One region of the Billgrantia antri genome, then DNA from elsewhere that is predicted to be linked to it. Evidence: predicted binding sites of a transcription regulator. Region 1 holds the regulator's gene; each other region holds the start of a gene.
The links. The regulator LexA, encoded in region 1, represses DNA repair genes until DNA is damaged. The targets are predictions, from matches to a motif close to TACTGTNTANNTANACAGTA.

Region 2: a site for LexA is predicted at 1,816-1,835, ahead of HNO53_RS07110 (LexA family protein). Genes of this name have one in related genera too.
Region 3: a site for LexA is predicted at 4,411-4,430, ahead of HNO53_RS08615 (DNA topoisomerase III). Genes of this name have one in related genera too.

The regions. Positions count from the first base shown of each region.
Region 1 covers NZ_CP053383.1:2,444,134-2,453,900, reverse strand. Annotated here, with positions in the region: gene HNO53_RS11385 (ribonuclease J) at 1-822, opposite strand, end outside; gene purU (formyltetrahydrofolate deformylase) at 1,066-1,920, shown strand; gene HNO53_RS11375 (energy-coupling factor ABC transporter permease) at 1,941-2,612, shown strand; gene dinB (DNA polymerase IV) at 2,617-3,666, opposite strand; gene lexA (transcriptional repressor LexA) at 3,683-4,330, opposite strand; gene HNO53_RS11360 (TetR/AcrR family transcriptional regulator) at 4,533-5,198, shown strand; gene HNO53_RS11355 (L,D-transpeptidase) at 5,200-5,718, shown strand; gene nagZ (beta-N-acetylhexosaminidase) at 5,832-6,845, shown strand; gene HNO53_RS11345 (hypoxanthine-guanine phosphoribosyltransferase) at 6,897-7,475, shown strand; gene HNO53_RS11340 (2-aminoadipate transaminase) at 7,680-8,951, shown strand; gene hglS (2-oxoadipate dioxygenase/decarboxylase HglS) at 8,953-9,767, shown strand, end outside.
Region 2 covers NZ_CP053383.1:1,504,874-1,514,640, forward strand. Annotated here, with positions in the region: gene HNO53_RS07105 (Y-family DNA polymerase) at 75-1,355, opposite strand; gene HNO53_RS07110 (LexA family protein) at 1,358-1,798, opposite strand; gene HNO53_RS07115 (YqaE/Pmp3 family membrane protein) at 2,044-2,217, opposite strand; gene HNO53_RS07120 (hypothetical protein) at 4,289-4,888, shown strand; gene HNO53_RS07125 (TraR/DksA family transcriptional regulator) at 5,057-5,389, shown strand; gene HNO53_RS21635 (hypothetical protein) at 5,677-6,045, shown strand; gene HNO53_RS07135 (helix-turn-helix domain-containing protein) at 6,056-6,679, opposite strand; gene gltX (glutamate--tRNA ligase) at 6,895-8,373, shown strand; tRNA gene HNO53_RS07145 (tRNA-Ala) at 8,448-8,523, shown strand; tRNA gene HNO53_RS07150 (tRNA-Glu) at 8,553-8,628, shown strand; gene HNO53_RS07155 (NAD(P)-dependent oxidoreductase) at 9,114-9,767, opposite strand, start outside.
Region 3 covers NZ_CP053383.1:1,849,045-1,858,811, forward strand. Annotated here, with positions in the region: gene HNO53_RS08600 (peroxiredoxin) at 1-509, opposite strand, end outside; gene HNO53_RS08605 (hypothetical protein) at 673-1,314, opposite strand; gene HNO53_RS08610 (ketopantoate reductase family protein) at 1,477-2,382, opposite strand; gene HNO53_RS08615 (DNA topoisomerase III) at 2,450-4,378, opposite strand; gene HNO53_RS08620 (ABC1 kinase family protein) at 4,511-5,755, shown strand; gene HNO53_RS08625 (SEC-C domain-containing protein) at 5,843-7,660, shown strand; gene HNO53_RS08630 (AmpG family muropeptide MFS transporter) at 7,669-9,036, opposite strand; gene rfaH (transcription/translation regulatory transformer protein RfaH) at 9,211-9,753, shown strand.

The DNA of each region.
Region 1 (9,767 bases):
GCCGGTAGCAATGACCAGCACTTCCTCCGGCGGGAGGTAGCCGAGGTCGCTGACCGGCACCAGCGGTGGCATGTCGTCCAGGTAGCCGAGGCCCCTGGCCACGGCCACCATGCGCTCCATGGCCCGTCCCATCAAGCTGACCCGACGACCGCAGCGTTCGGCGGCTCGGGCTACGGCCAGGACCCTGGCCAGGTTGCTGGCAAAGCAGCTCACCACGACCCGGCCTGAACACTGGCTCAAGCGCTGCTCCAGCGCCCTGGCTACTTCGCCTTCACTGCGCGAATGACCCGGCATGGGAGCATTGGTGGAGTCGCCGACCACCAGGTCAACCGGCGCCAGGGCGCGAAACAGCGAACCTTTCACCGGCGGGCCGATCAGCGGTTCTGGATCCAGCTTCCAGTCGCCGGTGTGCAGCACGCGATAGTCGCCGGCGGCGATCAGCAGGGCGCAGCTTTCCGGTATCGAATGGGTCAGTGGCAGGTAGCGCAGGGTGAAGGGGCCATTCTCCAGCGCCTCGCCCGGCTCGATTACCTGGATGGCGTCGACGGCGAGGCCGCGTTCGACGAACTTGACCCGCAGCAGGCCGGCCGCCAGGGGCGTGGCATATACAGGGCATTGCCACTTGGGCCATAGCCAGGCGGCGGCGCCGATATGGTCCTCATGGCCATGGGTAATGACCAGGATCCTGGGGCGAATACCGAGCGCCTCGGGCGTCTCGAGGCTGGGTACCTGGAGCGGTGCATCCGGCAGGTCCTGGCGAATCATCATGCCGCAATCAACGGCAATCCACTCATTCTCGTGCCCGTAGAGCCCCAGGTTCATGCCGATTTCACCGCAGCCTCCCAGTGGCAGGAAGTGAAGCGGGGAACGGCGGCGGGGGCGTATCGTGGCGTGAGTCGAATGCATCGGCAAATCATGACCAGACAATGGAAACTTCACTATACGGGAACGTCGCGACCCAGAACAATGCGATGCCGACGGCGAGTACGATGTTGAGCGTGTTCCCACTCTGTCGAGTTCGCTACAATGCGTGCTCTCCGACAGCGTTCCGCACCAGGTTGGCCCATGTCTCACTATTATCGTCTCGTAGTCTCCTGCCCCGATCGCCGTGGCATCGTGGCCCGCGTTTCCGGTTTCATTGCCGGTCACGGCGGCTCCATCACGGAGGCCAGTCAGCACTCAGACCTCGAAGCCGGGCGATTCTTCATGCGCTACGAGATCCTGGCCGACTCGATCGGCATGACCGCCGCCGAGCTCAAGGATGCCTTCGAGCCCGTGGCCCGCGAATTCGATATGGATTGGGCATTGCGCGATACGCGTCGCCGACCGCGGGTAGTGATCATGGTGTCACGCGAGTCGCACTGTCTCGTCGACCTGCTGTACCGCTGGACGGCAGGTGAACTGGAGGGCGATATCGTCGGGGTCATCTCGAACCACGACGACATGCGCAGCATGGTGGAATGGCATGGCTTGCCCTACCATCACGTGCCCATCACAAGCGACGGCAAGCAGGCGGCATTCGAGGAGGTGGAGCGTCACGTCGAAGCGCTGCAGGCCGATACCGTAGTGCTGGCCCGCTACATGCAGATCCTGCCGCCGCGGCTGTGTGAGCGCTATTCCGGGCGGGTGATCAACATCCACCATAGCTTCCTGCCGTCATTTGCCGGGGCGCGGCCCTACCACCAGGCTCACTCTCGAGGTGTCAAGCTGATCGGAGCCACCTGTCACTACGTCACTGAGGAACTGGATGCCGGGCCGATCATCGAACAGGACATACATCGCGTGAGCCATTGCCATACGCCCCAGGATCTGGTCCGCTTCGGTCGCGATGTCGAGAAGGGGGTCCTGGCGCGAGGCTTGCGTTGGCATCTCGAAGACAGGGTGCTGATCCATGGTAACAAGACCGTGGTCTTTGCCTGACAAGTACAGGTAGGGAGGCAATGACATTTTCCGAGCCGATTCTTGCCCCATGGCTGCTGTTCGCCTGTGGGCTTGCCTCGTCGCTGGGGCTGGTCCTGGCGCTGCGTCAGCGTCCGTGGCAGGTCCTGCTGGCAAACCAAGGCCTGCAACATCGCTGGCTGGCGGCTAGCGTGGCGGTCGTACTGCTGTGGCAGCTCAGGGCTCAATCGGTCGATTGGCTGGCGCTTCAACTGATGCTGACGGCGCTGCTGACGCTGGTCTTCAAGGCGCCACTGGCACTGACGACCAATCTGTTGGCCAATCTCTCGCTGGTCGCGTTGGGCAAGGCTGGCTTGCCACTGCTCGGCGTCAACGTGCTGATCACCGGATTGGTGCCTGTGCTGGTCATGGTGGCGATATGGCGTATCGTGGATCGCTACCTGCCGGACAACCTGATGGTCTTTCTCTTCCTGTGCGGTTTCTTCGGCGCCGCGTTGGCGACGCTGGGGACTGGGTTCGCCGGTTTGGGATTGGTCATGCTCGGAGCCAGCGACCCAGATGCCATCCATCTGGCAAAGGAGTACGCCCTGTTCCTGCCACTACTGATGCCTTCGGAGGCCTTTCTCACCGGAATGCTGCTCAGCGTGCTGATGGTCTATCACCCCGACTGGGTCGCTACCTTCAACGACCACCGCTATATCGATACCAAATGAAGCTTCAGAACGGCAGGCTGAGCTGACGCCGCGCATCGTCCGTCACCAGCCTGACTCCTACGCCGAGCAGCCGTACCGGGCGCGCGCGGCGTGCCCAGGCCTGTTCCATCAGGGCAGCGAAGTTCTCCAGATTAGGCAAGCCGCCTCGTGAGTCGAGGGTGGTGAGGGAAAAGTCGTCGAAGCGTACCTTGACGAAAATGCCGGCCACGGGCGGATGTCCGTGCCGGGCGAGCCGGGCGTCGAGACGCTCGCACAGGGGTGCCAGCTCGGCATGGCATAGCGAGAGGTCGGGCAGGTCGCTGGCGAAGGTGATCTCCGCGCTCACCGACTTGCGTTCGCGCTCGATGCGCACCGGCCTGTCGTCGATTCCCCTGGCCAGTTCGAACAGGCGCCGCCCGAACTTGCCGAATTCCTGCAGCAATCGGTCGAGCGGTATCCGCTGCAGATCGCTGCAGGTCTCGATGTCGAGGGCCTGCAATCGCTTGGCCGTGGCCGGGCCTACGCCGTGCAGCTTGTTGACCGGAAGCTGGCACACGAAGTCGTCCACCTGGGACGGAGAAATGACGGTAAGGCCGTCGGGTTTATCCCAGTCGCTGGCGATCTTGGCCAGAAATTTCGACGGAGCGGCACCCACTGACACCGTGATGCCGACGCGCTTCAGGCACTCCTCCTTCAGCCAGCGTGCCATCCAGGTGGCACTGCCCGAGAAGCGCGTAACGTCGGTGACGTCGAGAAAGGCTTCGTCCAGCGATAGCGGTTCCACCAGCGGGGTGAGTTCGTGAAAGATCGCCGATATCTGGCGTGACGCTTCGCGGTAGCGATCGAAGTCCCCGCGCAGCAGGGTCAGGTGGGGGCATAGGCGCAGCGCGCGCGCCGTGGGCATGGCGGAGTGAATGCCGTAGGCGCGGGCAGGGTAGTTGCAGGTGGCGATGACCCCGCGCCCCTCCGCACTGCCACCGATGGCTAGCGGCACATCGCGCAGCGTCGGGTTGTCACGCATCTCCACCGCGGCATAGAAGCAGTCGCAATCGGCATGCAGAATCTTGCGGCTCATGGAGATTCGCCAGCTCTCACCCCAAAGCTTGGCCGTTGCCGCCGCGTATCACTCCCACACCAATCCCCTCGATGTCGAGCTCCTGTCGGCGCAGGTCCACCTCGATCGGGGCGAAGTCGGCGTTCTCGGCTTCCAGCACCACACGATGCCCCTGGCGATGGAAGCGCTTGACCGTCACTTCGTCCTCCAGGCGTGCCACCACGATCTGGCCGTCGCGCACACGGTCGGTGCGATGCACGGCCAGCAGATCCCCCTCGAGAATGCCGATGTCTTTCATCGACAGGCCGCGTACCTTGAGCAGGTAGTCGGCGCGCGGAGTAAAGAAGTCGGGTGGCAGGGGGCAGTAGCGGTCAATGTGTTCGGCGGCAAGGACAGGGCTGCCGGCGGCCACTTCACCGATGATGGGCAGGCCTTCGGCGCTAGGTTCGCTGACGAGGCTGTCGGCTTCCTGCGCGGGCAGGCGAATGCCGCGGGAGGTGCCGCGTATCACGCGGATCACGCCTTTGCGCTCCAGGGCGCGCAGGTGCTCTTCGGCGGCGTTGGGCGAGCGAAAGCCCAGTGCACGGGCGATCTCGGCGCGAGTGGGCGGGTAGCCGAATTCGTTCATGGTCTTGACGATAAAGTCATAAACGTTCTGCTGGCGCGATGTGAGAGGGCGGGTCATGGCGAACTCCAGAGGCGTGACTGCCGTATTGGTCAAGTATACAGCATGGAAGCCCATACAGTAAAAGGGGGGGTGGTGAGCGTCTCGCCTCGTATCGCAAAAGCGTTTAAAACGCTTTCGTTCATCGATACATTGAGGCAAAAGATGTAATGGCGTAGACTTTTGTAATGTTTAAAACAGTTGTTTTCAGTGGGAACTGATCATGGCCCAGACCGATACCGTCACGCGCATCCTCGATACCGCCGAGGTGCTGTTCGCCGAGCGCGGCTTCGCCGAGACCTCGCTACGTACCATCACCAGCAAGGCTCGCGTCAACCTCGCTGCGGTCAACTACCACTTCGGCTCGAAGAAGGCGCTGATCCAGGCGGTCTTCTCGCGCTATCTCGACCCTTTCACGGTACGCTTTCATCACGCTCTCGATGAACTCGAGGCGCAGCACGCCGGCGCTGTCATCCCATTGGAGCAACTGCTCGAGACCATGGCCCGAACGGTGCTCGAGGTGCCCGCGGAGAAGCACAGTCTCAAGGTCTTCATGAAGCTGCTGGGACTCGCCTACAGTCAGGCCCAGGGCCACCTGAGGCGGCATATCCAGGAGGAGTACGGTAGCGTGTTCACCCGCTTCACGGATCTGGTGCGCCGCGCCACGCCTGAGTTGCCCGATGCCGAGCGCTTCTGGCGCCTGCACTTCGTGCTGGGGACGGTGATCTTCACCCTCTCCGGTCTCGACGCACTGCGCGACATCGCCGAGAAGGATTATCATGAGCACGTTTCGGTGCGTGACCTGATTCGGCGCCTGCGCCCCGTGGTGGTAGCGGCCATGAATGCGCCTCTGCCGCCGCCCGCCGCCCAGCCGGCCAAGGCGAGCTGATATGCGTACTCCGCAACTGGAGGCCCTGCCACCCAGGGAGGGGCTGTGGTTCGAGGTGGACATCGGTCGTCAATGCCTCGTCCAGTGGCAGGGTGAGCAGCGCCAGGCGGAGTGGCCGGTATCGACGGCCGCGGCGGGGGTGGGCCAGCGTGAGGGCAGTGGTTGCACGCCGCGCGGCTGGCACTACGTGCGGGCAGCGATCGGTCAAGGACAGCCGCCGGGCGCGGTGTTTCGTGGCCGACGTCCCACCGGTGAAGTGTACAGCGCGGCGCTGGCCGAGGCGCATCCTGGGCGAGACTGGATCCTGACCCGTATCCTTTGGCTGTGCGGGCTCGAGCGGGGAGTCAATCGCGGCGGCGACGTCGACTCCCAGAGGCGCTATATCTATCTACATGGCACTCCGCCCGATCAGCCGATGGGGGAGCCCCGCTCGCATGGCTGCATTCGCATGCGTGACGAGGCGCTGCTGCAGCTCTTCGCACTGGCCCAACCGGGCACTCCCTTCTGGCTGCACGAGTGACGAGGCGGTGAAGGCACGCCAGGACGGGCATTGCTCGGTGTGCCCTGGATGGCTGTTGCCATCGGCGCCTTTAGTCTAGAATCAGCTCCCTTTCATGCCCAAGGACTCCGATCATGACCCAGACCCTCGGCCCGGTGATGCTCGATCTGGAAGGCACCGCATTACGTAAGGAAGAGCGCGAATTGCTCAAGCGTCCCGAGGTGGGCGGCGTCATCCTGTTCGGCCGCAACGTCGAGCATGCGCGACAGGTGCGGAAGCTTTGCCATGACATACGGCGTGTGCGCCCTGAGCTGCTGCTGGCTATCGACCAGGAGGGCGGCCGTGTCCAGCGCCTCCGGCAAGGGGTGACGCGCCTGCCGGCCATGGGGCGTATTGGCCGGGACTACGAAGTGTCGCCGGAAGTGACCCTTCGGCTCTGTCTCGATGCCGGCTGGCTGTTGGGCATGGAGATGGCCGCCTGCGGGCTCGATCTCAGCTTTGCTCCGGTGCTCGATATCGACACTGGCGTCTCCAGCGTGATCGGCGATCGCAGCTTCTCCTCCGACCCGCAGGCGGTGGCGGCCATGGCCGGTGCGTTCATCAGCGGGCTGCACGAAGCCGGTATGGCCGCAGTGGGCAAGCACTTCCCCGGCCACGGCAGCGTGGCGGCAGACTCCCATCTGGAGCTGCCGGTCGACGATCGCCCCCTCGCGGCGTTGCGCCAGCACGACCTGATACCGTTTACGGAACTGGCTTCCCGGCTCGATGGCGTGATGCCGGCTCACGTCATCTACTCCGCCTTCGATTCGCGTCCCGCAGGGTTTTCGGCAAGTTGGTTGGGCCTGCTGCGCGAATCGCTCGGCTTCAAGGGCACCATCTTCTCCGATGATCTCGGCATGGCAGGCGCCGGCTTTGCCGGTACCCCAGGCGAGCGAGCCCTGGCCGCGTTAAAAGCCGGCTGCGACATGGTATTGGTGTGCAACGACCGCGCGGCCGCGCTCGAGGCGCTGGACGCCTGCCAGGGTCGGACCACGCGTCTGACGGCGCGCTTGCGTTACGGCCGGGCACGCCCCGACATCGAGGCGCTCGAAGCCCTGGGGCGCTGGCGTCGGGTGCATGCGCGTCTCGAGGCCATGGCGTCGCTCTGATCTGTCATATCGTTTTTCATATTCGTTTACCTGCGTTGATACGAGCCACTCATGCCCAAACTCGAAGCCGATTTTCACGAATCCCTGGCCACCATGCGCGATGTCATGGAGAACGCCGACTGCCTGATCAGCCATGAGGAGGTCGAGCGCGCGCTGGATCGCATGGCCGAGCAGATCACCGCCGATCTGGGCGACAAGCTGCCGGTCTTCTACTGCGTTATGAATGGCGGGTTGATCACCACCGGCCATCTGTTGACTCGCCTGGGCTTCCCGCTTGAGGTCGATTACCTCCATGCAACGCGCTATCGCGGTGGGTTGCGCGGTGGGGAGCTGTTCTGGCGGGTTTCGCCCGAAATCCCCATGGCCGATCGCCATGTAGTAATCGTCGATGACATTCTCGATGAGGGCGCGACGCTTGCCGCCATCCTCGATTACTGCCGCGAAGCCGGTGCGGCAAGCATTTCCACCGCCGTGCTGGTAGACAAGCGACACGATCGCAAGGCGGTGCCGGACCTCAAGGCCGATTATTGCAGCCTCGAAGTGGTCGACCGCTACGTGTTCGGCTTCGGCATGGATTACAAGGGCTACTGGCGCAATGCGCCGGGGATATTCGCTCCTAAAGGTCTCTAGCTCGCGAATACTTCATTCGCGATAGATTTCGGAATGACAACGCAAGCCATGCATTCAGATAGCTGAAAGTTTGGTGAAAAAACTATAAGACGCCTTATGTCATGACTTTATGGAATGCATAGGCGTCTTTTTTTCGTTTGAGCATGCCCTTGGCCATCTGCTCTCATTGAGCCACTGATCTCTCATGCTTGCGGGACATTGTTCATGGATTTACCTCACGTCAGCCACGGCCTGGGTATCGTGCATCCCATCTGTATAGAGCGGGGGCGTAATGCCGAGGTGTGGGACGAGCGTGGCACGCACTACATCGACTTCATCGGCGGTATCGGCGTCCTCAACCTGGGGCATTCGCATCCTCAAGTCGTCGAGGCCGTGAAGTCTCAGGCCGATACGCTGATGCATTCGGCGTTCAATGCCGTACCGCACCGCGGCTATCTGGAAGTCGTCGAGGCGCTGGATGCCTTCGTGCCCGTCTCCTACCCGCTCTCCTGCATGCTCACCAACAGCGGTGCCGAAGCCACCGAGAACGCCTTGAAGGTGGCGCGTGCGGCGACCGGGCGCCAGGCGGTCATCGCCTTCGACGACGGCTTCCATGGGCGCACGCTGGCGGCGTTGAATCTCAACGGCAAGGTGAAGCCCTACAAGAACCGCTTGGGCGCCTTGCCGGGCCCGGTGCACCACGTGCCTTTCCCCAGCGGCGACAGCGGTGTCGATGCCGACCAGGCCATGGCCGCTCTGGAGCGACTCTTCGAGGTCGAGACGCCTGCCGATGAAGTGGCGTGCATCATCGTCGAACCGGTCCAGGGCGAGGGTGGTTTCCGCGTACTGTGTGCCGACTTCGCCAAGCGGCTGCGCGCCCTGTGCGACAGACACGGCATCGTGTTGATCTTCGACGAGATCCAGTCGGGGTTCGGACGTACCGGGACCCGCTTCGCCTTCTCACGGCTGGGCGTCGAGCCCGATCTGCTGCTGATGGGCAAGAGCATGGCGGCGGGGCTGCCATTGGCGGCGGTGGCGGGTAGGGCGGAATTCATGGGCACCGTGCCCAAGGGCGGGCTGGGCGGTACCTACTCGGGCAACGCCCTGGCCTGCGCTGCGGCGCGTACGGTGATGGCTCTGATGAGCGAAGAGGCTCTGGCGAGCTGGGGAGCGCGCCAGGAGGCGCTGATCGTCGAGGCCCATCGACGCTGGCAGACCAGTGGGCGCTTCCCGATGCTGGGCAATCTCACTGGCGTGGGGGCCATGCGCGGGATCGTCTTCGAGGATACCGACCGGGCCAGCGGTGCCGAGCACCTGGCTGCGCTGCTGACGGCGGCGCGCGAGGCCGGCGTGCTACTGATGCCCAGCGGCCGGCGGCGCAACGTGCTGCGCTTGCTGGCGCCACTGACCGCCGAGCCCGACACCTTGCAAGAAGGACTCGGGCGCATCGAGCGCGCTTTGGATTCGCTCTTTCAACCCAATACCGAGGAGGCCTGAATTGCCTGCCAACTATCTTCCTTGCGATGAAATCCGTGACCGTTTTTCCCGGGCCATGTCGGCGATGTACCAGGTTGAAGTGCCGCAATACGGGGCGCTGCTCGATCTGGTCGAGTGCGTTAACCGGCAAGTTCTGGAGGCCGATCCCACCCTGGCCGAGCGCCTTGCCGCCCATGGCGAACTGGAACGCCTGGGTGCCGAGCGTCATGGCGCCATTCGTGTGGGCACGGCCCAGGAGCTGTCCATGCTGCGTCGCCTGTTCGCCGTCATGGGCATGCATCCGGTGGGCTACTACGACCTCTCCGAAGCCGGCGTGCCGGTACACTCCACGGCCTTCCGCCCGGTGGATGACGCGGCGCTGGCGCGCAACCCTTTCCGCATCTTCACCTCGCTGCTGCGCCTCGAGCTGATCGAGAGCCCGGCGCTGCGGGAGCGGGCGGCAGCCATCCTTGCCGGCCGTGATATCTTCACCCCGGCCTGTCGCCAGCTGATCGAACTCCATGAAGCGCAGGGCGGGCTCGATGAAGAGCAGGCTGAGCGCTTCATCGGCGAGGCCCTGGAGACGTTCCGCTGGCACCGCGATGCTACGGTAGATCTGGACACCTACCAGGCGCTGCATGCCGAGCATCGGCTGATCGCCGATGTGGTCTGCTTCCGCGGCCCGCATATCAATCACCTCACGCCGCGCACGCTCGATATCGACGAAGTGCAACGGCGCATGCCCGATGCCGGCATGCAGCCCAAGGCGGTAATCGAGGGGCCGCCCCGTCGCGCGTGTCCCATCCTGCTGCGTCAGACCAGCTTCAAGGCGCTGGA
Region 2 (9,767 bases), 940 kb from region 1:
GGTTTCGCGTGCTCTATGGATTCGCCAAAGAAGCGCGTCTCATCGCGCCTGCCCTGGCTACGGCCAGGGCTCTTTTATCTTGCCTGGACGCGCGGTAACTCATCCCACCTTGTCGAATAGCGCTGGGTGAGGCTTGCGCAACGCAGGTGCCAGGCGGCACCGGGACTGGGCGTGCCAAACTTCACGGTGCCGCGCCCCATCCTGTGGTTCAGCTCGTCCATCACGCCCATCAACTTTGCACTGCGCTGGCGCTCGGTGTCGCTCTGCAGCGTATCCAGCAGCGAGAGCTGCTGGCGGTCGGCGTCGATCAGGTCGAGCAGCATCACGCCGCCTTTCTGGTACAGGTAGCCCTGGCGGTAGATCCGCTGCAGGGCCTCGCCAGCGGCGTGGAGGATCTCGCGGCTGTCGTCGGTGGGTCGGGGCAGCTCAACCGCTAGGCTGGGCGAATACTGGGGCAGGTCGGTACGAAACGGATTGGTCTTGAGGAAGACCAGCACCGCGCGAGCCAGGCTGCGCTGGTGGCGCAGCTTCTCCGCACCGCGCTGGCCGTGCTGGCGCATGGCCTCGCGGATCTCGGCCAGGTCGTCGGTGAGCTTGCCGAAGCTGCGGCTGGTCATGATGCGCTGGCGCGGCTCAAGGAAGTCGCTCATCTCGATGCAACTGATACCCCGGAGTTCCAGGGCGGTACGCTCGAGGGTGACACTGAACTGCCGTCGGAGGCGTTTGGGATTGGCCTTAGCGAGGTCCCAGGCGCTCTTGATGCCGATCAGCGCCAGGCGTTCGACGAGCCGCCGTCCCACGCCCCATACATCGCCCAGGGCGAGTTTTTCGAGCAGGACCTGCGTTTCCTCGCTGCCGGGCTGGAGCACGCATACGCCGCCATAGGCGGGTATTTTTTTGGCCGCCCGGTTGGCCAGTTTGGCCAGAGTTCGCGAGGGGGCGACGCCCACGCAGACGGGTATGCCGGTGAATTGGCGGACCTTATGGTGCAGTTGCCGGGCATGCTCGAGCAGCTGTGTCTGGGTGAAACCCTCGAACCGTATGAACATCTCATCGATGGAGTAGGGCTCGACAGCGGGAGCGAACTCCTCGAGCACGGCCTGCACCCGCTGGCTCATGTCGCCGTAGAGCTCGTAGTTGCTCGACAGCAGGTGGATGCGGCCCTGGCGCACCAGGTGCTGAAGCTCGAACGCCGGCGTGCCCATTTTGATACCAAGCGACTTCAGCTCGTTGGAGAGGGCGATCACACAGCCGTCGTTGTTCGACATCACGCCTACCGGTACGCCGCGCAGTCGCGGCTGGAACACGCGCTCGCAGCTGACGTAGAACGAGTTGCAGTCGACCAAGCCGATCATGCTCATACCTGGTACTCATGGATGACCGATCGGACGACGCCCCAAACCTGACACTCGATGTCGACGAGTGGGATGGGCGCATAGCGTGGGTTGCCCGAGCAGAGGCACGGCACCTGGCCGCGCAGCTCATAGCGCTTCACTGTGATCTCGCCGTCGACCATGGCGACGATGATATGTCCCGGCCGTGGCTCTAGGGAACGATCGACCAGCAGCAGGTCGCCATCGTAGATGCCAAAGCGCACCATGCTGTCACCGGTCACGCCCATGAAGAACGTCGCCGAGGGGCGCTTCACCAGCCGTTCGTTCAAATCGAGCGTACGGCCTTCGTAGTCCTGCGCCGGGCTGGGGAAGCCTGAGAGGCCGGCTCGGCCGACTGCCAAGGGGTAGGGCAGCGCGAGCGACGGCGGTTCGGGGTGAGCCGGGATGAGGTTTGCCAGTGTCATTGTGAGTCCCTTTGAAAATCTGTAGTTTTATACAGTATTCGCGACATCGTCGCTCTCAGGCAACAGGCAAACGCTAATGGAAGTTAGCTTCTGGGCGTGCAAGAGGGCCAGGCGAGAAGCGACAGGGGAGATGGCCTGCCGGATCCGCTGGGGGAGGCAGGCCATGGGCTGGTTAGAGGGCAAGACCCGGCTTCCGGGCTCGGCCGGGTCAGTCGTGTACGCTCCTCCTTCAGGGCCAGGAGGGGTTAGTGCTTCAAAATCACGTAGAACGCGTGAAGGATACCCGGAATGAAACCCAGGATCGTCAACAGGATGTTGAGCCAGAAATGCCCCTTCAGGCCGACCTCCAGAAACACGCCGACTGGCGGTAACAGGAGGGCAAAGATCATCTTGATGGGGTCCGTTGCGGTAAATGCCATATCCAACTCCTTGGGTAGCGCTCTCGATCCTGTATCAAGCTTAGCGTATTCTCAGGCGTTGTCTGCATGGGCTAACTCTCTGTTTCGATAGTCCAAACAAGACTTACGAGCAGGGGGATGTAAGTTATTTCGTACAAACGCGGAGCGAATTTCTTACGTCGTCTGATAACTTGGATTAAACCGCTTTTCGGCTGAAGCAACTACGCTGAGGAATAACGGGCTAGGGAGAGCCCTACAGGGAAGGCCGAGCGATGGAGCGCTCAGAACCAAGGATGCTTGGACAGGGAGCCCAAGGTTGGTCGATAGGGAAGCGTTGATTGAAGGCCCGGCCCCAGTGGTCGGGCTTTTTTTCGCTGCGCCTGCTGCCGTAGCGAGGCTCCTCATGACAGATGCCTGCCTTGCAATAGATGCCTGCCTTGCGAGAGATGCCTTGGATTCGCGTTCTCGAGGGTTCGCCAAAATATTGCGTCTCTTCTCGCCTGCCCTGGCTGTCGCTGGGGCTCTTTTCGTCCGTATTGACGATTGGCCGCGCTTCCCTGCTCGCATAGCTGCCTTCATGTCATCGCGAGAACCGCCTCCCCAAGTCGGGCATGCATGTTGGCACGCTCCTCATGTAATGGCTTATCCCAGGTTAAAGAATCCTGCCGAGAGAGCTGTCATTGTGTGCGTACAGGGCAGGGAAAGCCCGACAGGGAAGATCGAGTCAAGGAAGGCTCACGTACCAAGGACGCTCGAGCAGGAAGCTTGAGAAAGGTGCAAGGAGGCAGGAATATAGCCCGGCCCATTGGCCGGGCTTTTTCTTTCAAGCGTCTGCATTATCCGCGAGCCAGGCGGATGAGTCGACCGTCCTCTTCGCTTCGCTTCGTTTCGTTACGTTTAGACACCGAGAATTGCCTAATTCTTCTTGATAAACCTTGGGGCCGAACTATTCTGAAGATGCAAAAAGGCATGGATGCTCTTCAAGGCAGAATGCCTTGCTGGGTTAGGAAAGCCGATGGAAAGGAACAGGGAAGGCCAGTAGCGACAGGACGTCAACTTTGGCCAGGGAGTTCCCGGTGTTTATCTGTAGGAAGCCTCTGACAGCCCTCGCCTCTCGGTGAGGGCTGTTTCCTTTGTAACTGTTTTAATCGAAATTTCCTGAATCTGTGGTCGTGGTTCGGCAGGTGCTCCCCCGTTGAGACTTTGAATAGCGCAGGGCCGGCCATAAAAGAGAGAAAAGTGCTGCGGGTTGGTGCGAATGGTCGGAGTATTACATCCTCTGTCGGCAATGTCTTACAGAACGAGAAGACGATGGCAGCATTATTTTCTCGATCGATCTGGCAAGCTGTCCATGGTTGAGCCAGGAAGGCTCTTCAGGGAAGAAGGGACCAGGAAGGTCTGGTACTCAAGGAATGATGGAAAGGACACCAGGAAGTGTGGAAGGAGTCGAACCGAGCCCGGCTGAATGGCCGGGCTTACCTTGCCTGCGCTCTGGAGGCAAGGTGCCGGTCTGGAGTAGAGAGTGTACCTGTGCCCGGCGGGACAGGATGAGGCCTCTGCAAACCCCGGCATTGACAAAAGCTTTCGCTGCTAGGGGAGCGATGTAATATGCTCATTGGCCTGTTTCGCGTCTGATCACTAGGCTGGTGAGTATCTCGCAAGGAGGCGGGAAATAGGGAAGACCGAGCAGAGGAGGCTCGATGAGGCCAGGGATGCATGACAGGGTCGTCATGGTGAGCTGGAAAGGAACCAAGAATTGAAGCCCGGCCTCGCGCCGGGCTTTCTTTTCTTTATTCTCTCTTTAGCGTCGTCCTGCAGCAATGGCGGCAGGTTGTCATGTGACGCCTGTACAGGGCGAGCTCCCAAGCGCAGCGAGACGAGAGGGCGTTGCAGTAACGAAAGGAAAATTTCCTGCGCCAAAAGTTAACGCAAGTTAATTTATTTTCCCTCTTGCGCTGGCACTGTAGTCCAGCCCAATGGGACTGGTCTGGAGACGGCCAATCCCATTGATATTGAACGAAAACGAGCATGAAAGGAGTTTGAACCAGGGGCTGAACGCAAGCCTCACCGGGACTGATGCAGGAGAAGAAGAATGATCGAGCTAACATGGAAGGCAGGATCAAGATTTCTTGACGACAAAGGTCCTAGTATCGCTATCGCGCTGTTTGCCATCTTCATGTCGTGGGTGCTGTTCTGGCCACATGGGCATGGCCTCGGCATGAATACGGCCGTTGGCATGGAGCCTGAGACCGGGGGACACGAGCAGGCGTCTGTCCCCGTTGCCTATGGCGCGGCTGAGCGCATGCATCTCGAAGGCGATACCTTGGCGCACTATCCCAGTACCCTCGACACACAAAACCCTTACTGCCTGCTGATAGAGCATTTGAGCTCGGGACAGCTGGAGCAGGCCTCGGTGTCCGTGTCGCGTTACGCAACCCTGTGCGACATTTTTACCGATGCAGCGCGGATGGTCGGCGCATACGATCGGCTAGACGACCGAGAGCGATTTCTTACGGAGCCACATGGATTCACGCTGTATACCCAAGGAACGATACAGCCGGTCGGGCCTTTCCATGCGCATGGTGAGTGCAGTGAGATAGCCGCGAGGCTGGCCTTGGTCGGTGAACAACCCTCACGCTGCATGCCTTACGCCGAGATTAGGCAGGCAGCCTTGATGCGAGAGCGGAGCTGACACCAAGCCAGAGGGTGCTGGGCCACAAGGCCACGGCTGCCGGAAGAGCAGCCGTGGCCTTTTTCGTTTTTATGCTGTCAGGCACGCATGGCGTACCGGTGGCTGGACGAGTCGGCGCATGTTTCCTGTGCTATGTAGAAGTAAGGCAGACTGCTCAGGAGGTAGGTGATGGAACAGCGCCAAGCCCTGCTCGAAGCTCTCCGCGATGAGCTGATCGAACGCGTGGATCGCTACAAGGTGCACAAGATGCGCCTGGAGAACCCGTTGGATCGGGACATGGAGGAGCAGGCCATCGAGCTCGAAAACGAAGACGTGATCGATGCGCTGGAGGATGAAGCCGAAGAGGAGTTGAGGCAGGTTCTGCATGCCCTCGAGCGTATCGACGAGGGGGAGGGTGAGCTGTGTGAACGCTGCGCTGAGCCGATCGATCCCCGACGCCTCGAGGCGATTCCCTACGCGACGCTCTGTCTTGACTGTGCCGAGCAGGAGGGTGAGCCTTGACCTGCCCGGGCGGGACGTGCCAACCATCGCAGTGCTAGCCTAGGGAATCGACTTTCGGTCTGGAGAAAGGCATGAGGGTATGGCGTCGGTCCTGCATGGGGTTGTTGGCAGTGCTTTGGCTGTCGGGCTGTGGTGGTGATGGCGATAGTGACAGTTTGGAAGCCGAACAGGTGCAGTCGGTTGACGTCTCCACTGAGCCGGATGAGGCGAAGGCGTCTAGTCCAGACGTGGCCCCGTTGCCGGTCGAGATTGACGTATCGGCTTCCCTTCGCGACGACCGTCGACTCATGATCGAAGGAGAGACCAGCCTGCCTGACGGCGCGCGACTTCAGCTCGTGGTGGAGCGGGAGCTGAGCGGCGTACGCTGGCAATCGCGCACCTCCGTAACGGAGAGGCGATTCGTTGGAGGGCCATTCGGGCCGGGTAGTGGCCTTCCCGATGGTGGCTACACCCTGACCGTCAAACTACTGGAGTCCAGCGTTCAGCCCGCTACCGTGCGCGAGCGAATCGGCGACAAGGGCGAGCATCTCGAAGGGCCGCTGGTTCAGAGTGGCCGCCATGGCCTGGGGCAGGTGGCCAGCTACTCGCGTCGCTACCTGATCGGCAGTGAGCCACGCCGGGCTACCGATCAGGCAGACGTGTTGGAGGTCGAGTGAAGGAGGAGCCTCAGGCGATATCTTTGCGCCAGCGAGCCAATAACCTTCCCACGACCCGCTCGGTCGTCTCCAGTGGAGCGGGCGCCGCCGTGGCATCTTTCCCGCCGCGGCACAGTAGTTCGCCGCTCTCGCCATATTCGAGCTGCCCGATGTAGAGACCACCGGCTCCTTCGATAAGATAGTGCCCAGGCTGATCGCAACTCTCCGTCGGACCGAAGGCGGCAAGGTCGCCGCTATCGAGATGATCGAACCGCTCTCCCGGCGCGGGCGTGACGAGATAGCACTCACCCTGCCAATCGACACCTGCCAATATCTCGTTGGATAGCGTGAACTGGTTGGCGTTGGAATCCAGCCAGGGTACGGGAGGCTGGCCGCGAAGATAGAGGGGGGTGGGTGTCAGCTTTGCATCACCTTCGAGCAGTTGCCCCAGCGAGCAGCCCAGAGCGTCCGCCAGCGCTACCAGTCTCTCATGGCCGATCTGCTTGATGGCGCCTGATTCCCAATACGAGATCGTAACGTCAGATACCCCGACCTTTCTTGCCAGTGCAGCCTTGTTCAGGTTCGCCTGTAACCGTAAGCGCTTGATTCTTTGCCCCAATGAGTCCATTTCATTCAACCTGGCGACGTAAGACATTAAAGTATGACGATAGTCAATGATCTGGGTTAACTGTGCAAATTTAACACGTCAACGATAAATTGACTTTTTGCAAGGTGATTCCCTGATAATAAGAATCATCCTATATTTCGCCGGGCCGCGTCAGCCATGTCTGTGTGGACGATGCGCGGCTGTCTGCGTCGATCCAGGTGCGTATAATGCCGCCATACGCTTACCCGACTGGATAGGATGACATGACTGTACGTACTCGCATTGCGCCGTCACCCACCGGCGATCCGCACGTGGGAACCGCCTACATCGCATTGTTCAACCTCTGCTTTGCGAGACAGCATGGCGGGCAGTTCATCCTGCGTATCGAGGACACGGATCGGGTGCGTTCCACGCAGGAGTCCGAACAGATGATTCTCGACTCGCTGCGTTGGCTTGGCCTGGAGTGGGATGAGGGGCCTGATGTTGGCGGCCCGCATGGGCCCTACCGCCAGAGCGAACGTGGCGACATTTATGCCGAATATGCGCGCCAGCTGATCGAATCAGGGCACGCCTTCAAGTGCTACCGCACCAGCGAAGAGCTGGATGAGCTGCGGGAGGCGCGCAAGGCGAGCGGAATGCATCTCGCGCTTAAGCCGTCCGATCTGGCGCTGCCGGAAGGGGAGGAGGCGCGTCGCGAGCGCGAGGGCTGGCCCTATGTGGTGCGCATGAAGGTGCCGGCCAGTGGTACCTGCGTGATCGACGACATGCTGCGCGGCAGCATCGAGGTCGACTGGGCACAGGTCGACGCTCAGGTGCTGTTGAAGTCGGATGGCATGCCGACCTACCACCTGGCCAATGTGGTGGACGACCACCTGATGGGTATCACCCATGTGTTGCGCGGCGAGGAGTGGATCAACTCGGCGCCCAAGCATCAGCTGCTGTACGAGTACTTCGGCTGGCAGATGCCGGCGCTGTGTCACATGCCGTTGCTGCGCAATCCGGACAAGTCGAAGCTTTCCAAGCGCAAGAACCCCACTTCGATCAACTACTATCGGCGCATGGGCTTCCTGCCGCAGGCAGTGATCAACTACCTCGGGCGGATGGGCTGGTCGATGCCCGACGAGCGTGAGAAGTTCAGTCTCGACGAGATGATGACGCACTTCGACATCCAGCGGGTATCGCTGGGCGGGCCGGTCTTCGACCTGGAAAAGCTGACCTGGCTCAACGGGCTTTATATCCGTGAAGATCTGAACGACAAGGCATTCCTCGAGGCGCTGATGGAGTGGGCCTTCAACGCGGAATACGTCGGCCAGATCCTGCCGCAGGTGCGCACCCGGGTGGAGACGCTGTCCCAGGTGGCGCCGCTTGCCGGCCACTTCTTCGGCGGTGTGCCCGCGCTGCGTGAGAGTGACTTCGACGTGGTCAAGCTAGAGCGCGAAGAGCTGCTCAAGCTGCTGCAGTTCCTGGTGTGGCGTTTCGAGGCGGTACCGGCCTGGCACAAGGAGGCGCTGCTCGCCGAGGTCAAGCTCCTGGCCGGGTACTTCGAGCTCAAGATGAAAGAGTTCCTGGCGCCCGTCTTCATTGCCGTCACCGGCTCCACGGCGAGCACTTCGGTGATGGATGCCATGGCGATCCTTGGCTCCGACATGACCCGGGCGCGGCTGCGCCACGCCATCGAGGTGCTCGGCGGGGTCTCCAAGAAGCAGGCCAAGCGCTTCGAGAAGGAGTACCGCGACCTGTAATAAAACCCCCGTTTCTCTCTTGACGAAGATGGGGTGAATCAGTAACATACGCCCCGTCTTCACGACACGTATGTGGGGCCTTAGCTCAGCTGGGAGAGCGCGACACTGGCAGTGTCGAGGTCAGCGGTTCGATCCCGCTAGGCTCCACCACCTTCGTGCCGATGCGTGAATGACGCTGCGTCCCATTCGTCTAGTGGTCTAGGACACCGCCCTTTCACGGCGGGAACAGGGGTTCGAACCCCCTATGGGACGCCATTTCCTTTCTGCTTTCCTCTGTCGGCTCATGCCATGCAGCGCCACTTGGCCGTTCTGCGTGTCATTGCGTTACGACGTGTTTCCTTGCGTGAAAAACTCATTGAAGCGCCTATTTTTACGGCGTTTGGGGCTTGACTTGTCCACTTGTGCAATGTCTTGTCCGACCTCCTGTGTGTAATCCGCCGGAGCAGCGACTTCTCTGTGTGCGGGTGCAAAAAACCATATTTATCAGTGGCTTATGATCGGTCAAAATTTGATCAATCTGACAGCAGGCCCCTTCTCATGCCGATTTGATGGAGTTTTCTTGCGGTTGTGAACAGGGTTATCCACAGAAAGTGTGGAAAACGTTCAGACTCAGGTGCAGCCCCGACTCGCTCCGTGTAATGGCGTCGCTGTCAAGCTTGGACTAGTACTTTTCTGGTACTTCCCGCTGAGGAGTGTCGCGGGTAGGGGACACTCCTCGCGGGCCGCTTGCGCGAGCCGGCTCAGCCACGCCCGAGGGTGCGCAGGCGGCGCAAGAGAGAGGAGGTGTCCCAGCGTCCCCCTCCCATGACCTGCACGTCGCCGTAGAATTGATCGACGAGGGCGGTGACGGGCAGGCGAGCCTGGAGTCGTCGCGCCTGTTCGAGGCAAATGCCTAGGTCCTTGCGCATCCAGTTGACAGCGAAGCCGTGTTCGTATTCGTCGGCGATCATGGTCTTGTGGCGATTCTCCATCTGCCAGGAGCCAGCGGCCCCTTGGGAGATCACGTCGATCACGCGCTGCTGATCGAGGCCGGCCTGCTCGGCGAAGTGCAGCCCCTCGGCAAGCCCCTGGACCAGCCCGGCAATGCAGATCTGGTTGACCATCTTGGTCAACTGGCCGCTGCCGGCGGGGCCCATCAGGCTGACGGCGCGTGCGTAGTGGCTCAGTATGGGCTCGGTGCGAGCGAAGTCTGCCGGCGTGCCGCCGCACATGATCGTCAGCACGCCGTTTTCGGCGCCTTGCTGGCCGCCCGACACCGGTGCGTCGATGAAGCCGATGCCTTGCTCGCGGCAGGCGGCATCGAGCTGTTCGGCCAGATCGGCCGAGGCGGTGGTATGGTCGACCAGCAGGCTGCCGGCCTGCATGCCGGAGAGTGCGCCTTGTTCCTCCAATGT
Region 3 (9,767 bases), 600 kb from region 1:
GCGTTGAGCTGCACCGAGTCGAGCAGGCGCAGGACTTCGTTGAAGTCGCGGCCCGAGGTCATCGGGTAGACCAGCATCGCCTTGACCTTCTTGTCCGGCCCGATGAGGAACACCGAACGTACCGTGGCGTTGTCGGCCGGGGTGCGGCCCTCGGCGCTGCCCGGTTCCTCGGCAGGCAGCATGTCGTAGAGCTTGGCGACCTCGAGCTTGTCATCGCCGATCATCGGGTAGTTGGGCGCGGCGCCCTGGGTCTCTTCGATGTCTTTGGACCAGGCGGCATGATTGTCGACCGGGTCCACCGAGAGACCGATGATCTTGGTATTGCGCTTGTCGAACTCTGGCTTGAGCTTGGCCATGTAACCGAGCTCGGTGGTGCATACCGGGGTGAAGTCCTTGGGATGCGAAAAGAGAATGCACCAGCTGTCACCGATCCATTCATGGAAGTTCAGCGTACCTTGGGTGGTTTGCGCCGTGAAATCGGGCGCGGTATCGCCGATTCTGAGACTCATCTGCGTGACTCCAGGGAACAGGTTCAGGGAGAGGGCCACAACGCTGCGCGACCCGCCAGTTCACTATAGGACATGATGCGTAAGAACACCCGGCTATGACAAGAGGGCTTGAGCCAATCCAAACGCTCTATGGCGCGACGTATCTAGCGGGTAGTGCGGTGGCTTAGAAAGCGTAATGGAGCGAGGCCGTGATCAGGTTCAGGTGAGCCATGCTGGGTGAGTCGATTTCCTCGAACTCCAGGCGACTGACGAGGCGGTCGTACTGCAATCTCGCGCCGAAGCCCTGGATGCGAGCGGTGCCGTTCGTCGCGAAAAGCGGCTCGGTCTGTGTGACCGGGTCGCCGTCCCACTCGGCGAAACCCGACTTGGCATAAAGTCCTAGCTGGCCCATGCGCACTCCTGCGACCAGGCTACCGCCCAGGGTAGTGGTATTGACCAGCATGGCCTGATCGGAATGATGGGTGGGGACTTCGTCGCTTTCGCGATATGTAAACTCGGCGCCGAGGTCGAGCTGAGGCAGGTTCATCGGGGAGAAGCCCGCCGTCACGCGGAAGCCGGAAGTATGGCCGTCGATCGACTCGAGGTCGCCGCCTTCCAGCACGACGCCATTGTCGAGATGCATCAGGTCGCTGGTTCTACTGGCGTAGGAGGGTCTTTTCAGGGAAGGCAGTGCCAAGGAGGCCAGCAAATCGTGGGAGGCGTCGGTGTAGGCGACGGGTTCGCTGTACAGAGGCGCGTGCCCACCCTCAGGCAAACCATTGTCTGCCATGGCCACGAGTGGTGGCAATGTCAGGCTGGCAGCCATGATCATGGCACCTCTGAAACACGCGTTCATGTTTCTGACCTATATCCCTGTGCGATACGGTTCGTTGGCCCGTTAGCGGCAAACGAAACACGCGTCTAGCTCGGGCGACAAAACCCATCTCAAGAGCTTAGCAGCCTCCCCTTGTGCCTGCCAGGTGGCCTCTCAACGCTGGAGCGGCCGAGCCTGGGCCAGAGAGGCGTCGAGTTCGCTCAGGCAGGGGGCGGCAATACCGTGCCGTTGGGCGGCAGCCAGCAGGGGGCCGAGGATGGCCTCACGCTCGGTAGGTCTTCCAGCCATGACGTCCTGCAGCATCGAGGCGCGATTGTTGGCGGTTGCCGCGATCACCTGCCAGACCAGCGCGTGCCAGCCCGCCGTGGGAGGTGGAACATGCTCCGATGCCAAGATGCTTGCCACTTCGGCGATGATTCGCTCCACCATGGGGCGGAAGGGGCGGTCGCGCAATTGGCCGTTACGGATACGAAAGCGTGCCACCAGCGGATTGATGGCCGCATTCACCGCCAGCTTGTGCCACAGCCGGGTCTCGATGTCCTCGACCGCCTCGGCGGCCAGGCCGGCCTGGCCGAGCAGGTCAGCCAATTCACGGCACGCCGACGCATGCCGGTTGGCGAGGTCGCCGAGGTAGGTAATACCGCGGCCGGCATGGGTCACGGCGTCGTCACCATTCACCCAGGCACCTTCGGTGGTAGAGGCACACACCACCGGGCCCGGATGGCGGCGCTCGAGTTCGGGCTGTATCTGATAGCCGTTCTGCCACAGCACCAGCGTCGGTGCGCCGGGCAACCGGGCCATGGCGGCAGCATAGGCGGCCTCGGCGGCATAGGCCTTGGTGGTCAGGTGCAGAAAGACCGGCGTTGCGGCCGGCAGATTTTCGAGCTCGGCAACGGCAAGGTGACGCGAGCGCTGCGCGCCCTCCGGCGTGGTCAGGATCTGCTCGGCGGGCAACGCTCGGCGCCCGGCCAGCACGACCGGCACGACATCGGCCAGGTGCATGGCCAGTAGCCGGCCCAGGGCGCCGGGGCCGACGATCAGGTGGGTCTGGTCGTTCATGAGATGCCTTGGTGGATGAACAAAGGCAGCATACCGATGCCCGGTGACCGGATGCCAGCCTGCGGGCTCAAGCGCTCGTGCGTGGCTTGCGGCGAGTGCGTGGCGAAGTGCTGCGGCCGCCTCGTCTCTTGTCGGCCGCCCCGCGTCGTTTCGGTGCGGCAGCGACCTCACCCTGGGCCGTGGCCATGGCCTGACGCAGGCGATTTGCGTCGGCGCTGCCCAGCAGGCCACGCAGGTCCTCGATCAAGGCGCAGAGGAACGGTGCCGGGTCGTCGCCGTGCTCGGCAATGGCCGTCAGTCGCTGTTCCCACTGTGCCGTGCGCTCGGGCCGTGAAGCAGCCTCGGGCAGTGAGGCCACCAGCCCACTACCCAGCCGGGTGGCGCGCAGCGACTTCTTCTGGCGTACCAGGTAGCCGCGTTCGATGAGTGTCTCGATGATGCCGGCGCGGGTTGCCTCGGTACCCAGTCCGTCATGCTCGCGCAGGGTACGCCTGACCTCGGGGTCGTCGACATAGCGGGCGATGTTCATCATCGCCTTGATCAGACTGGCGTCGGTGAAGGGGTCCGGTGGGCGTGTCTCGCGCTCCTCGACCTCGCATGCCGTGACCCGGCAGCTCTCGCCCTCCGTAAGCGGTGGCAGCGGCGGGGCTTCCTCGCGGGTGGTGAACAGCGGCTTCCAGCCTGGTTGGAGCAGTTCCTGGCCGCTGGCGCGAAAACGCTCGGCGAGGATAGTGAACTCTGCCTTCACTTCACGGGTGATCAGCGGGGGATAGAACTGGGCCAGCACGTTGCGCGCGATCAGGCGGAACACGTCGGCTTCGGTGCGCTCCAGTCGCTCGAGCTTGGCCGGCTTGCCGGTGGGCGCCAGGGCATGGTGTGCGCCCACTCTCTTGTCGTCCCAGGCCTTGGAGCGCAGGCTGAAGTCGGCGCCTGCCAGCCAGCCACGCAGGGTCTCGTCCTGTCCGCAGGCGCTCGCCAGAGTGGCACGAGCCTGGGCCAGGTGCTCCTCGGGCAGGTAGCGACAGTCCGAGCGCGGATAGGTAATCAACTTGTGGCGCTCGTAGAGGCGTTGGCAGATGTCCAGCACGGCCTTGGCGGAGAGCCCGAAGCGCCGCGCGGCGTCCACCTGCAGCGCCGAGAGCGAGTAGGGCAACGGGGCGGACTGGCGCTTCTGGCGGGTCTCGAGCGAAGTGAGCCGGCCTTCGGCGCCGGGCAGCCGTTCGGCCAGAGCCTGGGCCGGAGCATGCTCGAGCAGGCGGCCCTGCTCGTCAAGCCGATGGTTCTCGCCCGGCTGCCACCAGGCGCGCAGCTGGCCGCTGGCCACCGCCAGATCGGCCCACAGCACATAAAAGGGGTGGGGCTTGAAATCGCGTATTTCGGCGTCGCGGCGCACCACCAGCCCGAGCACCGGGGTCTGCACCCGACCCACCGAGAGCACACCGTCGTGACCGGCCTGACGCCCGGTCAGGGTCCAGGCCCGGGTCAGGTTGATGCCGTACAGCCAGTCGGCGCGAGAGCGGGACTCGGCGGCGCGGTAGAGCGGCTGGTAGTGTGCGTTGTCCTCCAGCCGTGCCAGGGCCCGCTGTACCGCGGGCCGGTTGAGGTCGCTGACCAGCAGGCGTGACACCGGCCCCTTCCAGCCCAGGTACTCGATCACTTCCTGTACCAGCAGTTGCCCCTCGCGGTCCGGATCGCCGGCATGCACCACTTCGTGGGCCTGCTTGAGCAGCTTGCGAATGACGGCGAGCTGCCCCCTGGCCTTGGGCCGCGGGCTGAGCTGCCAGCGAGATGGCAGGATCGGCAAGTGGTCCAGGCGCCACTGCTTGAAGGCGGGATCGTAGGCATCGGGTGGCGCCTGCTCCAGCAGATGGCCCAGGCACCAGGTGACAATGGAGTCACCGGCGTGAAGGGCGCCGTCCTCGCGGCGTGCACCGCCCGGTAGCGCCTCGGCGATGGCCCGGGCCAGGCTGGGTTTTTCGGCGATGATCAGGCGCATATCACCCTTTCGCTGCAGTCGAGTCGTATTCTTTATGGATATTCTTACAGTAAACGACCGACAAGGCCAGAGGCCGAAAGTGCCACGAGCTGTACAATGGCTCCAGCGAATATCAACGAGGAGAGCGCCACCATGCGGGAGCGGGGAAGGACGCGGCGACTGATGGGTCTCGGGGCGCGCACCGGCGGCACCTTGCTGCGCAGCCGATTCGGCGGCCAGGCCGACTGGCGCGCGCTGGGCGAGGCGCTATTCGCGGGGCTCTCCGAGCTGAAGGGGCCTGCCATGAAGCTGGCCCAGATCGTGGCTCAGTGGGACGACCTGCTGCCGCCGGATCTCGCCGCTGAGCTGGCGCGCCTGCAACGCCAGGCCGAGCCCATGCCCTGGGAGGGCATACGGCGTACCTTGGTCGAGCAGTATGGCGAGCTGGACACACATTTCCGCGAGATCGAGTCTCGGCCCTTCGCCAGTGCTTCCATGGGACAGGTGCATCGTGCGACCACGCATGACGGCGAGACGCTGGTACTCAAGGTGCAGTATCCGGGGCTGGCCGAAGTACTCGAGAGCGACCTGGCCCAGCTTCGGCGCCTCATGCGCCTCGGCCGCTGGCTCCAGGTGCCCCAGGCACGCCTGGACACCCTGTTCGAGGAGCTAGCCGCCAGCCTGCGCAGCGAGCTCGACTACCATGCCGAGGCTTGCGCCCTGCAACGCTATCGGCTGCGCTATGCCCATCACGCGAGCTTGGTCATCCCCGAGCCGCTGCCTACTCTTTCCGGTCCGCGGGTGCTGGCCATGCGCTACTTGGCGGGTACGCCGCTGCGTGGGCTCGAGGAAGCGGACGATGCTCTGCGGCAACGCATCGCCACGACTCTGGCCGACTGGCTAACCGAAGAACTTTTCACCTATGGCGAACTGCATGCCGATCCGCATGCTGGCAACTTTGCCGTCGATGCCGAGGGCCGGCTGGTGATCTACGACCTGGGCGCGGTGATCCCGGTGCCGGCAGCGCACCTCAAGGCGACGCTGCAACTACTCGATGCCACCCTGGCGGCTGACCCCATGGGCATGGACGACGCCCTGCGTCGGCTGGGTGGGCGCCAGGGGCAGGGGGCACCGCTGGCGCTCTATCGCGAATCCGCCGAGGCGGTGGCGCCGCTGTTCGAGCCGGGTCCCCAGGACTTCTCCGATGTGCGGGTGCACCGTCGCCTGCGTGAGCTTTCCCCCAAGGTATGGGCGGCCATGGATCGCCTGCAGCCGCCGGCGGACATACTGCTGTTGTCACGCACCTTGAACGGGCACTACTGGAACCTGGTGCGCCTTGGGGCTCGCCTCGACATGCATGCCCGTACCCGCCCGCTACTGGCCTGGGCGCAACGATGAAGGCATGCGGCGACGCCTGGCTTGTGTGCAGCACCGAACCACGCTTCCCTGTTACTATATGCGCCTTTTGAACTGGCGGAGAGTGTGATGCTGGCAGTATGGGTGGAACAGCTGCTGGGCTATGCGTCGGGTGCCCTGGCGGCTATCCGTGCGGAGGAGCGTTATCCGGCCTTCATGGCCTGGGCGCGTGAGGAGGGGGCCGAGCTGATGGGCGGTGACCTGGCCATGGCCCAGGCACTCGCCCCGATCCTGTGGAGCCAGACCCCACTCGAGCGTGCCGGCTTCACCTGCGAACCCTTGGCACGCCCTGGCCGCAACGAACCCTGCTGGTGCGACTCCGGGCGCAAGACCAAGCACTGCTGCGGCGCCGTTGCGATGCCTGCCGAAGTGCCTGATCACCTGATGTGGATGCTCTCGCTGCGCGACTGGAAGGGACCTACGCTCAAGGCCGCACTCGAGAGTGGCAACGCGCCCGCCCAGGCCCTGCTCGAGGCCGGGCTGATCGCCGCCGAAACGGGCCAGCGCGGACGTGCCCAGCAGATCCTCGAGTCGCTGTTCCAGCGGGCCGACTGGTCGCGGCTGCCGGCCCAGGCCGAGCCCGCCTTCGAACTGTTGATCGACCTCTACCAGGAGCGCGGCTTCATCCGCAAGCGTGCCGAACTGCTCGACGAGGTACTCGAGCGCGGTCCGCTGTTCCTGCGCGGCGTGGCCCTGGAACGGCTGTGCCTGATGCATCTGGATAACGACGACCTGGATAGCGCCCGTTCCGCTTTCGTGCGGGCCCAGCAGGCGCTGCCCGATTCGCCCACGCTGGCCTATATCGAAGCCATGCTGCTGCTGCACGAGGGCCACGAGGAGGAGGCCGCAGAGCGAGCGCGTTTCTGGTTCCGACGTCTGGCGCGCAAGGGTGAACTGGAGCCGGACCAGCTGCAGTTCCTGGCCGACCTGGCGGAGAACCCCGGTGCCACCCTGGCCGACCAATTGCTCAACGCCGAGGAGGACCTGGCGGAGCCACTAGCCGCCTTGCAGGAGTTGCTGTCGGAGTTGCCTATGGCGCCCGGACTGGATGTGCATCGAACCGAGGCAGGCGAGCTGGAGTACCACAGCAGCGCGCGGGAGGACACCTTGTTCGCCGCCTGGCAGAAATCCTTCCAGGTGGAAGTGGATGACGAGAGTGCACTGGGACTCAAGGGCGACCCTTGGGTCCAGGCGGGGGATTGGTTGCGCGAACTCTGCGCTCATCCTGAATGGCTCGATTCGCCGCGCGTGGTGGAGTCGCTCACACTGGCCTTGACCAGCCGCTTCGGCAGCCTACCGTGGATGTCACCGAGTCTGTTCGAACCCTTGGCCGATCGCCTGGAGCGCTGGCTCGAACGAGTGCGGGACGCAGGCGAAGGCGCTTTCCTGTGGGACAGTGCCGATAATGCCGTACTGCTGCGCACCGGCCTGGCGCTCGTGGTGGGCATGGAGCGGGGCGCTCGTGAGCGTTCGCGGCGTCTGGCCGAGCGGCTTTTGTCGCTTGACGATCAGGACAGCCTGGGCCTGCAGGAGCTGGTGCTCGACCAACTCCTGCGCGAAGGGCGCAACCGCGAAGCGCTCGCCGTGTCCGAGAACCGGCGTGAGGATGCGCCGGTGCTAGGACTCCTCATGGGCCGCGCGCTGGCGCTGTTTCGGCTGGAGCGTATCGACGAGGCCAACGAAACGCTGCGCGAGGTGCGCCGTCACAATCCCCACGCACTAACCATGCTGTGCGCTGAACAGACCCGTCCAGTCCCCTCGGGCCCGGACAGCGTCGCCGAGCCTGGCACCCGTGCCGAGGCATGGCAGTACCGCACGCTGATGCGCGACCAGTGGCGCACGACCCCCGGGGCTCTGGCTTGGCTGCAAGAGCAGATCGACGCCTAGGTGCCCGGTCACGCCGTGCGGGGGGCCGGGGGGGGCACCAGCGCCTTGTCGCGGCTGACCCAAATCGCCAGCGCAATGGCCGGCAACCCCAGGGCCGTGGCAATCACGAAGAAGGTGGGGTATCCCTCCGCTGCCACCACCATCCCGCCGAAACCGCTGAGGAATTTGCCCGGCAGCGTCATCAGCGAGGAAAACAGCGCGTATTGGGTGGCGGTATAGGCGCGCGATGTCAGGCTCGACAGGAAAGCGATGAACACCGCGCTGGCCAGGCCGTTGGACAAGTTGTCGCCCACAATTGTCATTACCAGCATTGGCAGGCTCTGACCGGCCAGCGCTAAGGCGGCGAACAGCAGATTGGTCAACGTCGCTGCCACCGCCCCCAGCACCAGTATCGGACCGATACCGTAGCGCGCCACCAGCAGCCCGCCCAGGATGCCGCCGCCGATACTCATGGCGATGCCGAATACGTTGGTGACGTTGGCGATGGTTTCCAGTGAAAAGCCCAGGTCGATGTAGAGGGGATTGGCCATTGAGGCCATGGCCAGGTCGCTGATGCGAAACACCGCCACGAACACCAGCAGCCACAGCGCCTTGAGGCGATGGCGGGAAATGAAATCGGTGAAAGGGCATACCACAGCGCCGATTAGCCAGGCACCTAGACGACGCAGCAGCCGCGGCTTGCCGCGGCTGACGCGAATGAAGGCACGCACGCGGGGTTCATGGATCAACTGGCTGGTCAGCGATAGTCGCTCGGGCTCGGGACGCAGCAGTACCGTGATGATGCCAACCCCAACGAGCAGCGCCATGGTCAGGTAGGCGGCTTGCCAGGAGAGCCAGGACGCCACGTAGAGAGCGCCGGCCCCGGCGGCCACCAGTCCACCGCGATAGCCAATGATATAGGTCGATGCCATGGCCGCCTGCATGTCGTCGGGTGCAGATTCGATGCGAAAGGCATCGATGGCGATATCCTGCGTGGCCGAACCGAACGCCACCAGCAGCGCGAAGCCAGCCACCAGTGGCAGGTTCTGCTGTGGATCGAGACTCGCCAGGCCCACCAGTCCTCCGGCGATCAGGGCCTGGGCCAGCAGCATCCAGCTGCGCCGTTGGCCGAAGGTGCGCGTCAACACCGGCAAGGCCAGGCGATCCACCACCGGCGCCCAGAAGAACTTGATCGAATAGAGCATGCCGATCCACGCGAAAAAGCCGATGGCGGCTACCTGAACGCCATCGCTGCGCAGCCAGGCCGAAAGGGTCGAGAAGACCAGCAGGAACGGCAAGCCAGCCGAGAACCCCAGGAACAGCATGGTGATCACAGGGGCGCGCAGATAAATGGCCAGAGCGGCTTGCCAGCTACGCTGAGGGAAGGGGGGGGTCATGCGTGGCGACACTCCTCGATGAACAGAGACCGATGGTCGGCCCGCTGCCGGTAACAATGGTAGAATGGCCCACCGTTCGGCGGAGGTGGGCGGCCCAGCAGGCCATCGTTAGGCCGCTCGATTGTTGCAGAGCCCCGGCATTGATGCCAGCGGGAGATCCGGTAGGAGACCTTCATGAGCCACAGCGAACGTCAGCCGATCGAAGACGAGAACGACAGCCTGCCGCGCTGGTACGTCGTTCAGTGCAAGGGTGGAGAGTCCTTTCGTGCTGCTGAGCACCTTGCCAACCAGGATTACGAGCTGTTCCATCCTATCCTGCAGTTACAGAAGAAGCGCGGTGGCAAGCTGGTATGGCTGGATGAGCCGCTGTTCCCCCACTATCTCTTTATTCGACTCGATCGTATCGCCAGCAACTGGCGCCCCATCCGCTCGACCCGCGGCGTACTCAGAATCGTCACCTTCGGCGATCGTCCCTTGCCGGTGGACGACGAACTGGTTGCACTGCTGCGTGAACAGGGCGCACAAGGGCAGGAGAGCGCCGCCAACGTCTATTTCCGTGCCGGCGAGAAAGTAGAAATAACCGAAGGGCCGTTCAAGGATTTGCAGGCCGTCTTTGCCAGCCACAAGGGTGACGAACGGGCCATCGTGCTGCTCAATCTGCTCAATCGCCAGCAGCAACTGGAAATGCCCGTGGCGAACCTGCGTCCGCAAACGTGATCGCCTGAGGCATG